2 regions of the Brevibacillus sp. YAE8 genome follow, and region 1 is predicted to be linked to the other one. Evidence: riboswitches for the same ligand, from Rfam matches in the RefSeq annotation. Region 1 holds a riboswitch; the other holds the start of a gene.

Region 1 (5,783 bases):
CAGCGCTCTTGCAATCAGCACGCGCTGCTTTTCTCCGCCAGACAAGGAAAAAAAGCTGCGCGAGGCGTACGCCTGCATGCCGACCCGCTCCAGCGCCTCTTCACAGATGCGGCTGTCCGCCGGGGTATCGGTTTGAAACAGCCTTTTATGGGGTGAGCGCCCCATCATGACGATTTCCATGACGGTAAAGTCAAACTCGATCGACGACTCCTGGCGCACGACCGCCATGCGCTGCGCATTTTGCCGGGCGGTAAGCTGATACACGTCAGCCCCGTCCAGGGAAATGAATCCGCTGCGCGGCTCGAGCGCCCGATAAATGCTTTTGAGCAAGGTGGACTTTCCGCTGCCATTCGGCCCGATCAGCCCCACAAATTCGCCGGAGCGAACCGTCAGGCTAACGTCGCGCAAAATCGTTTTTTTCTCCAGCTCGACCGAAATGTTCTCCACATGCAGATTCATCGCCCGCTACCTCCGAAAGAATATGAGCTGCGCATCATCAACCAAATAAAGAACGGACCGCCGCACAGCGCCGTGATAATCCCGATCGGCAGCTCTTCCGGCGCAAACGCAAGCCGGGCGATCACGTCCGCCCAGATCAGGAAAATGGCCCCGAACAAGGCGCTGACAGGCAGGACGCGACGATGGTCCGAGCCGACGATGACGCGAACGATATGCGGCATCATCAAGCCGACAAAGCCGATAGACCCGCTGATCGAGACGATGACGCCCGTCAAAAGCGCGGTAATGACCAGCAGCAGCTTGCGAAATTGCACCGTATTGACGCCCAGCGTCCCCGCCGCTTCTTCGCCCATCAGCATCGCATTGAGCGAACGGTATTGCGTCAACAGGACAATCAGACAGATGACGACGATCAGCGTCGGTATGGTCAAATACTCCCACTTCCCTCCGGCCAGACTGCCGCTCATCCAGAACAGGACAGAGCGGATGCCGTGCTCGTTGGGCGCGGAAAAAATAATCAGGCTGGTGATCGCAGACAGGATGGCGGAAATCGCGATGCCGGCCATGAGCAGACGCACCGTCGAGTTTTGCCCGCCGATGCGGGACAAGGTAAAAATAAGCAGGATCGAGACGAGCGATCCGGTGAAAGCACCGAAAGAAAGCGCGAATTGTCCGTACATGCTGAATGCTCCGAACAAAATGACCAGCGTCGCTCCGGCCGATGCGCCCGAGGAGACTCCCAATATGTACGGATCTGCGAGGGAGTTGCGAACCAGAGACTGGATCGCCACCCCCACAACAGACAGGCCGGCCCCGACGACAGCCCCCAGCAGGACGCGGGGAAACCGAATGTCCCAGATAATGGTCTGTTCTCCTTTTGACCAATCCACTTCCACCCATTGATTGACCAGCGGGAGATTCGCCAAGGCAATTTTCCATACCGTCGCTGGTTTGATTTCCACCGAGCCGAGTGTCACCGCAAACGTAATCGAGACGACAAGCCCGATCAGCAGGGCAACGATGATGAAGGGCATCTTGATCTTGTGCAGGGCCGTTCCCTCCTTGTCTAAGCAGCCGTTTCTTATTTGAATGTATCCGGGTGCAGACCTTCCGCGAGAATTTTCAGCGCGATCGGTGCGCGTACCCCTTCGGACGCTGCGGACAATGGCAGCACGATCAGACGTTTGTTCTGGATCGCTGGCACGTCAGCCAGTTCCTTTTTGGACAACAGGAAGTTTTGTTTTTGCTCGATCGTCTTGTCGCCGTAGTCGACCACGACGATGACGTCTGGCTTGCGGTTCACGACTTCTTCCCAGCTTACGGTCGCCCAGCCTTTTTGAATGTCGTCGAACACGTTTTTGCCGCCTGCCGCTTTAATCAGAGAAGTCATGTAGTTGTTGGCAGCGGTCAGCGGCTGATCTTCCCCGCTGTCGTACACGAACACGTTCAGCGGCTTGTCCACCGTGCCGATTTTGCTCGTGGTTTGCTCGATTTCCGCTTTCATTTTGCCAATCAGTTCGTTCGCCTTGTCTTCTACGCGGAAAATGCGGCCGATGTTTCGAATATCGGCGAACACGTCGTCAATCGTCGGACCCGGCTTGTTCGAGGACTCTTGCAGGTACGATTTGATCCCCATTTTTTCCAGATCCTCCATCGAGCCGACGCCTTTGTCGCCAAATGCGCTTTTCCAGCCTGCGTAAACGAAGTCAGGGTTTGCGGCCAAAAGCACCTCTTTGGTCGGATACTTGTCAGACAGGACTGGTACCTTGTCGTAGTCGGCTTTCAGCTCAGGCAAAATGTGATCGTCCAGGTACGCGGTTCCGACCATTTTGTCAGCCAACCCCAGCGCGAGCATGACTTCGGTTACGTGCTGGTTCATCGTCACAGCGCGTTTGGGCGCTTCCGGATACGTCATCTCGATCCCGTTGGTCACAATCGTGACGGGCTTGTTGTCAGCAGCAGGCTGGGCCGTTTGCTCCGAGCCAGCATTCGCCACCGTGGATTCGGTCGTAGCAGGTGCTGCCGAGCTGCATGCGGACAAAAGCAGCATAATCGCTGCCAGCGCTGCCATCCAGAAACCGTGGAAGGCTTTTTTTCTCTTACGGATTGTACTCATCTGGTAACCCCTCTTCTTTTGTTGTTGGCATGATGAAAATGAAGCGTTATGTAAATCGTAATGATTACGAATTACACCTTTACTATACAGAGAGCCTGCTTGTTTGGCAACACAGGAAATGCATCACCCCTTTCACAGCCTCGACCGCCACGGCGATGTTCATAGAAAAAAGCACCCCCCAGTTTCCAATCGGGAGGTGCTTGACATACGTAGACATGCCTATAGATTCGGCGTTGCCAATGACGCCTGTTCCTAGTCTGCTTCCACATCTGTCCCATCCTCGTGGGTCGATTGTAAATCATCTCATGGCAGGTCTCCTGGCTTACGAATCATCATCCCCAGCGCCCTTCCCATTTTTCGTCGCGCGAAAAACAGTGGCTTTTTTGCTGGACACTCCTCGTTACAGTGGCGGGACCGCGCCGGATTTTCACCGGACTTCCCTATTAAGCTGGCGGAACCAAACGATTCCGGGCAGCACCATCAGATTCATATAAAATTGTGAGTTTGAAGCCTTATCCGATCACCGTCAGTTTTTTCGGGAACTTGCTCAACACTTCTACGCCTGTTTCGGTTACGAGCACATCGTCCTCGATGCGCACGCCGCCTGCTCCCGGCAAGTACACCCCTGGTTCAATGGTGAACACCATGCCTGGGCGCAGCGTTTCCTGATTTTGCCCATGCACGGACGGATATTCGTGCACATCCATGCCGAGGCCGTGCCCCAGACGGTGAATGAAGTAATCGCCGTAGCCTTTTGCGGCAATGACGTCGCGAGCGGTCTGGTCGAGATGGGCAAACGTCACCCCTGGACGAACTTCGGCAATCGCCGCCTCGTTCGCTGCCAGCACCGTTTCGTAAATATCGCGCAGTTGCTCGCTGATCTGGCCGACAGCAAACGTACGGGTAATATCGGAAACGTAGCCGTCCGCTGCTACCCCGATGTCAAACAGGAGCAAATCGCCTTCCTGCACTTTGCGCGAACCAGGCGTTCCGTGCGGCAATGCCGATTTTTCCCCCGCCAAAACCATCGTGGAAAAAGACGGGCCGTCCGCTCCCAGACGCTTCATCTGGTATTCCAGCTCCGCGACGATTTCCATTTCGGTCTGGCCGATTTTGAATGTTTTCAACGTCTCGCCGAGTGTATCTTCAATCAGTTGGACAGCCTTTTGCAAACGAGCCACTTCGTCTGCCGATTTAATCAGGCGCATTTCGCGCAGCGGCTCTTCCACATCCGCGTAGCTCTCTGCACAGATGACTTGTCCCAGCGCCTCGTAACGCTCTACGGTCATGTGGCTTTTTTCGATGCCCAGCTTCTTCAGGTTCGCTGGCAACACTTGCTTGAGAAGCTCGTAAGGATTCTCAATATCCGTATGCGTGTGAATCGTCTGAACAGTCGAAGCCGCTGCTGCCGCTTCGCGGTCAAGGGCTGGAACGATCAGGGATGGCTCGCCCTGGGCTGGAATAATCAGACCCATAAAGCGTTCATGCGGATCGGTAAAAAAGCCGGTCAAATAGTAAACGTGCTTGGGAGAGGTGATGACTACCGCGTCGAGCTCTTGTTTGGTCAAAAATTCGTGCAGTTTCGAAATGCGCTCCAAATACACCTGCGTCACCTTCGCTTTCGACAAGATTCTTCCTCGAGAATACCATTTCCCTGTCCAAAAAAGAAGAGCGGAACGGAAAATTCTCTCTTGAAACGGACACCATATGCTAGGGGTGAATAACCAACATGGAACCAACCATCGTACAACTGGACAGCCACCGCATCGCCTGCCACCTGTCAGGGCGCGGCACGCCACTCGTGTGCATTCACGCCCCGTGCATCGGCTCTGTCAACTTCGACTATCAAGAGCCGCTTGCGGATGTTTGCCAACTCGTCGTGCCAGACCTCCCGGGGCATGGCGACAGCTCCCCGCTGGCTGGACCTACGACCATGCGCGAGCTTGCCAGCGTGATTCACGGGCTTTGCCAGTCGCTCGGACTTGAGCGTCCGTTGCTTTTGGGGTACTCGCAGGGGGCTTCGCTCGTCCTCGAATACTGCCTCCGCTTTCCCGAAAACGTGCGCGGCGCCATCCTCGTCAGCGCCTTTTCCGAAGTAACCGACTTTTCGTTGCACAGCCGTTTTCTGCTCGCCCAATCGCTGTCCTGCCTGCACGCCGCTCCGCTGATTGCCAGGTCGATCGCCGCCTCTCATCTCGACGACCCGCTTGCTCGCTCCCGCTGGATTGAGCATGGCAGCCAAACAGATGCAGCGAGCCTCCGCCACCTGTACGCCGCCGGGCACCGCTACAATTGCACGGATCAGTTGAGCCAGCTCAAGCTGCCGATGCTGCTCGTCTATGGCGCAGACGATGCGAACATGTTGCCGTATGCCAGGCTACTGGAAAAAAAGCTTCCGCAAGCGGAACTGGTGATGGTGCCGTCGGTCAAGCACCAGGTCGTCACGCGCGCCGCAGCAACGTTCAACCAACTATGCCGCCAATGGCTGAACTGAACAAAAAAAGAGGCGAAAAGGACTGCCTGCGTCCCTTTACGCCCCTTTTGCTGCGTATCAGTTTTTCATCCGCGGGTCAAGCGCATCCCGCAATCCGTCCCCGATCAGGTTGAAGCCGAGAACCGTCAGCATGATCGACAAGCCCGGGAAAATGACTGTCCACGGCGCCTTCTGGATGTACTGGCGAGAATCGGAAAGCATTTTCCCCCACTCCGGCTCCGGCGGTTGGGCACCAAGCCCGAGGAAGCCGAGCGCTGCCGCTTCGATAATCGCTGTCGCAATCCCCATCGTCCCCGTCACGATGATCGGCGCCAGGCTGTTCGGCAAAATGTGCTGCATGAGAATGCGCGAGTCTTTCATCCCGATTGCGCGGGCCGCCATGACGAACTCCTCTTCCTTCAGGCTCAACACGCGCGAGCGCACCAGACGCCCAAAGGTCGGAATGTTGATGATGGCAATGGCCAGTAGCGCATTTTGCAAGGATGGCCCCAGAATGGCGACAATCGCAATCGCCAGAAGAATGCTTGGAAACGCCAGCATGATGTCAAAAACGCGAGAGATGACGGTATCAATCCATCTGCCGTAAAAGCCCGCCAAGAGGCCCAAAATCGTGCCTGCCACGACGGAGCCGATGACCGAGAAGGTCCCGACCCACAAGGAAATGCGCGCACCATAAACGACGCGGCTAAACACATCCCGCCCGTTGTAATCTGT
Region 2 (5,783 bases), on a different contig from region 1:
GAAAACGATCTCGTTCACCGTCTGATCCGACAGCGACACCATGAAGGACACGAGCGAGCCGAGAAACGCCTGAATGACGACGCCGGACAAAATCAGCGTCTCCGTCTGCAGCTTGCCTTGCGTCTTGGCGAGGGCAAGCACAATCCACAAGCTGACAAGCCCCGTCAAAAAGGCGACGACAGGCGTGCTCCACTCTCCAAGAACAGCGAACTGCAAGCCGAACAGGATCAGAAAAGCCGCCCCGACGGCCGAACCGGACGCTACGCCCATCGTGAACGGGTCCGCAAGCGGGTTGCGCAGCACGCCTTGAAAGCCCGCGCCCGCAAGCGACAGGCAAGCTCCGATCAAAATGGCCAGTACGACGCGCGGAAAACGCACTTTCATCACGATCTGCTCGGACGACTCCGGCCATGTCGCCGGAATCCACTCCGACATGCCGGGAAGCTGGTGCAAGAGGATGAGCCATACTTGCGAAAGAGGGAGCGACGCCGCCCCCATCGAAATGCTGACCACCACGGATACGAGCAGCACAAGGCTGCTCGCTCCTCCCCATATAAGCCATTGCTTTTTCATTTTTATTTCACCAGGTCAGGATAAATCGCTTTAGCTACCTCGATCAAACCTTGTGTAATGCGCGGGCCTGGGCGCGCCAGCAGGTTTTGGTCCATTCCGAACACTTGCTTCTCGCGGATCGCCTTCATCGTATCCCAGCCGTTGCGCTTTGCGATGATCTCTTCCAGCTTCGTGCCCGTCTTGTCATCCGTAATGCCTTTGGCGTACAAAATGACGTCGGGATCGCTTTTCAAAATCTTTTCCTCGCTGATCGGGTTCCAGCCCTCTGTGTCGGCCGCAATGTTCGTCCCGCCTGCCAGCGTCACCAACTCGTCGAGGAACTCCCCTTTGCCCACGGTCCAGCCTGGCGCAAACTCCAGGTACACTTTTTTCTTGTCTTCCGGCTTCACCGCTTTGACGGCTTCCTGTACGCGGGCGATATCCTGCTTCATCGCGGCGACGACTTTTTCCGCCTGCTCCTGTCGGTTGGTGATAACCCCCATCGTCAAAATGTTGTTCAGGATGTCATCCACTTTTTTCGGATGCGTGACGTACACTGGCATGCCGAGCGATTTCAGCTTGTCGGCAACCGGCTTTTCCATCGAAATTCCGCCGATGACCAGATCGGGCGACTGGGCGAGAATCGCTTCTTCGCTCGGCTTGACGACTCCGCCCACTTTTGGCTTCGTGCTCGCTTCTGCCGGATAGTCGTCGAAGTCGGAGACACCGACAATCCGCTCGTTCAAGCCGAGCGCGAACAAGATTTCCGTCTCTGCCGGGGAAGTCGAGACGATTCGTTGCGGCTCTTTTGCCACGGTCACTTCTTTTCCGGTCGCGTCTGTGACGGTAAGCGGGTAGACGGTCTGCTTGGCAGCCGCGTCCTGTGGTGCTGTCTGCGGTGCTTCTGCCTGCGGAGCAGGTGCCGTCTGGGTGTTGCCGCCGCAGCCGACGAGACTTGCAGCAAGCACCAGCGGGCTGAGCAGTTTCCATGCGCGTTTCATATGTATGACTTCCTTTCTGTGCGACTGGTTGATTCTTAGCAAACAAAAACCCTTCGCTTCCAACCGGAACCAAAGGGTCGACATGTCAGGCTCATCCATGCTCACGCAAAAAAACGTCCTGAACGGGCCGAACCTTTCCGCGAAGGCGCAGGCACATCAGGCAAACAGGCAGGTCTCCTGGCTTGGCAGCTATTGCGACAGCCGCTTTACAGTGGCGGGACCGCGCCGGACTTGCACCGGCTTCCCTTTTCACCTCGTCCTTTGGCAAGGACCAAGGCACCTGTTTGCGCGTATTCAATTGCAATGGCCTACAACTGCTAAGACTCATCCATCATGATAGCATTCCTTTGCCAAAAAAAGAATGCTTTTTCGCTGCTGCCACGGCTACGTAAGCCCATGCTGCCCGTCTCGTACCCGCTGTCTGGCGTCTCCCGCTATTTCCTGCGCTTTTGCAAATAGTCGACAATTCCCATCGCACATACTTGCAAATCGAGCCGCAGCACGTCCAGCACCTCATGCCCGTCGCCGATCCCGAACGATTGCAGATGCGCCAGTACACGCCCGAACAGCCGCTCCGCCAGTTCGCCATCGCCGAGTCCGGCGGCTACGACCGCCTCCCCTTCCGCGACAAAGACAGGAAGCCACTCGCGCACCTGCCGATAGACGTCGGCAACATCGTCAGTCATGCCGAAATGCCCGAAATAGATTCGCGCAAGCCCGCGCTGTTCAAAGCGTTCCACGGAGCGCAGCATCGCCTGCGGGTCAAACTGGTTCGGCGAGGTGGACGGCAGGACGAAGTGAATCCCGTCCCGTTGAAGCTGCGGATAGAAGACACCCGCTGTATCTCCCGTGAACATGCCGCGGCTGACCGGGTCGTAAATGCTGAAATGATGGTTGGCATGTCCCGGCGTGTCCCAAAATTCCAGGACACAGTTGGCGCCAATTTGCAGCGTCTCCTGGTCGGCGCGCACGATGATCCGCTCTTCGGGAACGGCGACAATCGGGTCGAACAGGCGGTCAAAATCGTCGTGATACACCGCTCTGGCGCCCGCGATCAACCGGCTCGGGTCCACCAGATGGCGCGCTCCTTTTGGATGCACCACGATTTTTGCCTGCGGGCACTCGCGCAAAAAAAGTCCCGCTCCCCCCGCGTGATCGAGGTGAATGTGCGTCACGATGATGTACTTCACTTGCTCCGGGGAAAATCCGAGCCTGCGCAGCCCTTCCCGTATGTACGGGACAGAAGGACTCGGCCCTGTCTCGACCAGGGTCAGCTCGTCCTCGGCGATGACGTACGTTCCCGTCCGCTGCGCCCAGCCCATATCAAACCCGTCGATCAGATGGATGCGATGCCCCAGGAAAATCGGTTCTGTAGCTTTCATGTATACCCTCCTCGTTGTTTTAGGAATATTTCCACTTTATCATCTATTCTACAACGAGGCGATAGACCCCTTTGCCGCTAGCGGCACGAAGCGATACAGGCGACCTGTCCGTTCGTCATTTGCACCAGTTGCTCGGGAGTCAGTCGAAACACCGCTTTCGGATGCCCTGCCGCCGCCCAAATGACTTCATAGCGGAACAAGTCTTCGTCAATCCACGTCTCGATTGGCTCGCGATGCCCGACAGGGGCCACGCCGCCGATCACAAAGCCCGTTTTTTCCCGGACAAAATCCGCATCGGCTTTGCCCGGCTTTTCTCCGACCAGCTTTGCCAGTTGCTTCTCGTCGACCCGGTTTTCGCCACTGGCGACCACGAGCAACGGCTTGTCTGACGAGGGCAGCCGAAAAATGATTGATTTCGCGATTTGCGCTACCTCACAGCCGATCGCGGCCGCCGCTTCCGCCGCCGTCCGGGTGCTGTCCGGCAATTCGACGACTTGATTGGCGTACCCGAGTTCTTTCAGCTTCGCCTGTACCTTTTGCGCGCTTTCTTTTACTGGTTGCATCTGCCTCATTCTCCTTTCGCTCCCTTGAGTAGCATTGCCACTCATCTCTCTTCGTAGTACATCACGACCTGGATGACCGCTTGCTGTTCGCCGTCATTGCTGTACGCGTGGGGGACGCTGCCCGTGAAGCGAATCGCGTCCCCTTCGCCGAGGCGAAACGTCTCTTCCTTGATTTTCAAGGCAAACCGTCCGGCGCTGACGCTTATATACTCGTAAACACCGTCATTGTGCGGCATGGAGAGATAGCTCGCGCCCGGGTCCAGCTCGAACAGATTATATAACGCAACAAACAGAAAAGAAAAGCGGTTGGGCGGCTCCCTGCTGCCCGCCCGCTGTCTGTTCACGGTAACACGCGTTCAGCGCGAAAAAACTCGACCTCGATGGACGGATTGGCTCACTCCCTTGGGCCAAAAGTTTTCGTCAGCGAAAAAATTCCGGTTCCAGCCAAGGGGCGTGAGCCAGGCCAGCTTGGCATGAAACAGGCATGAAAAAACACCGCCCCAACCGGATCGAAGCTTTCCGATCTGATTCAGGGCGGTGCGCGGTTTGTTTTTCTCGACGCTATCGGCTGTCTACGCTTGCGTATAAATCACGACAGCATCGCGGAGAAACGCCGCCAGTCCCGGCTGGGTTTTATCGTAGTAGGCGGTGAAGCGCGGGTCGTCCACATACATTTGCGCCACCCCGGCGTGCGCTTCCTTGCTGTAACTGTCCCAGTAAAACGTCAGCCACTGGCGATGCAGGTCGGCCGCTTTCTGCGCAAGCTCACTGCCCGGATCTCCCGTGGCAAACGCCTCTTCCAGCGTCTTGTGCAACTCTGCGTTCAACTGCTCAAGCCGGTTGTACTCTTCCTCGGTCATTTCCTTGAGTTTCCGGTTGGAACGGTCCACCTGCTCGTCGCCGTATTTGGCGCGAATTTCTTGCCCGTACTGCTTCTCATTGTCATCAATCAGTTGCTGCTTGAAGCCTTCGAATTTTTGTTTGTCCGTCATCGTTTTCGTCCCCTCTCTTTGCGCTAAGGTTAGATCGACATTGGCGATCAGCCGATCGAGCTGCGCCCGTTTGTCCAGCAGCTTCGCGCGGTGCTCCCGCAGTGCCTGGACGGCGTCGAAGGTCGGCGAGCTGACAATTTCCTTGATCTCCTCCAAGCTCACACCCAACTCGCGGTAGAACAAGATTTGCTGCAAGCGATCCACTTCTGCCTGCCCGTAAATGCGATACCCGGATGAATTGATTCTCGCCGGCTTGAGAAGGCCAATCTCATCGTAGTATCGGAGCGTCCGGGTGCTGACGCCCGCCAGGAGACCCAGCTTTTGCACCGTATATTCCATCTTCCATCCCTCCTGACAAATTCATCGTACACATTTACGCACCGTCAAAGTCAACCGTAGTTCTGTCAGGAAAAATATGTTAACCTATTGGTAAGCCACTGGAAAAAGGGGGACTTTCTAATGCTCTATACCCTCGTTGTTATTTTGGCTGTTCTCGGCGCCGCCTACTTTTTGACAGGCTCGATCAGCCTGCGGGCAAGAGACAAACACGCAATCCGGCATTACGACGATGACGCCTATGCGCAGCAGACGATGAACCATCTGAGTCATCACAACCACAATCCGTTTTGAGCGCCATGAGAAAACCAAAGGCTGTGCCGATGACTTGGCGCAGCCTTGGTTGCCCTTATCCTGGATGAGAATCTGATCCGTTTTTATTTGATAGGAAAAAGGCTGCCCACATTTTCGCGGGCAGCCTTTGTGTTTTTTGGTATTTCGGTAGCGTATTTTTAGAGAGCCTGGAATGTATCTGTCAATACAGGCACGATCTGCTTCTTGCGGGAAACGACTCCTTTGAGAACGGCTTTGTTGTCAACCAGCGTGACGTTGTACGCCTTTTCTACCGCTTGTGTAGCCGTACCGAGCGCCAGCGCCACAGAGTCGTTGTTCAGGATGTCGGTTACGACGAACACGAACAGGTCTAGACCTTTGTCCGCGATGATGGCGGAAATAGCCGCTTCCAGTTCGCCTTGGCGAGCTAGCACGTCATTGACGTCTACTGCGTTGACTTGGGCGATTTCCACTTTCGCGTTGCCCATTTGAAATTCTTTGGCATCGAGGGAGAGCAGTTGGGCGATAGTTTTGTCGCTCAAATCTGCGCCTGCCTTGAGCATTTCCAGTCCGTACGCTTGCAGGTCCACACCTGCGATTTCCGCCAGTTCATGGGCAGCGGCTACGTCTTGCTCTGTGCAGGTCGGGGATTTCAGCAGCAGCGTGTCGGAAATGATCGCGGAC

Evidence for each region. Region 1 has a riboswitch for cobalamin ahead of AC27IT_RS19875 (ABC transporter substrate-binding protein). Riboswitches for the same ligand answer to the same signal wherever they lie in the genome.
Region 2: another riboswitch for cobalamin. It lies ahead of AC27IT_RS11045 (ABC transporter substrate-binding protein); the one in region 1 lies ahead of AC27IT_RS19875 (ABC transporter substrate-binding protein).

What each region holds. Positions count from the first base shown of each region.
Region 1 is NZ_BAAIYG010000020.1:54,057-59,839, forward strand. It holds gene AC27IT_RS19865 (heme ABC transporter ATP-binding protein) at 1-459, opposite strand, end outside; gene AC27IT_RS19870 (FecCD family ABC transporter permease) at 456-1,493, opposite strand; gene AC27IT_RS19875 (ABC transporter substrate-binding protein) at 1,541-2,575, opposite strand; cobalamin riboswitch at 2,866-3,072, opposite strand; gene AC27IT_RS19880 (M24 family metallopeptidase) at 3,088-4,179, opposite strand; gene AC27IT_RS19885 (alpha/beta fold hydrolase) at 4,305-5,069, shown strand; gene AC27IT_RS19890 (ABC transporter permease) at 5,127-5,783, opposite strand, start outside.
Region 2 is NZ_BAAIYG010000005.1:289,632-295,414, forward strand. It holds gene AC27IT_RS11040 (FecCD family ABC transporter permease) at 1-573, opposite strand, end outside; gene AC27IT_RS11045 (ABC transporter substrate-binding protein) at 576-1,553, opposite strand; cobalamin riboswitch at 1,704-1,852, opposite strand; gene AC27IT_RS11050 (MBL fold metallo-hydrolase) at 1,988-2,935, opposite strand; gene AC27IT_RS11055 (YbaK/EbsC family protein) at 3,013-3,498, opposite strand; gene AC27IT_RS11060 (cupin domain-containing protein) at 3,540-3,842, opposite strand; gene AC27IT_RS11065 (MerR family transcriptional regulator) at 4,071-4,829, opposite strand; gene AC27IT_RS11070 (hypothetical protein) at 4,950-5,120, shown strand; gene AC27IT_RS11075 (manganese-dependent inorganic pyrophosphatase) at 5,279-5,783, opposite strand, start outside.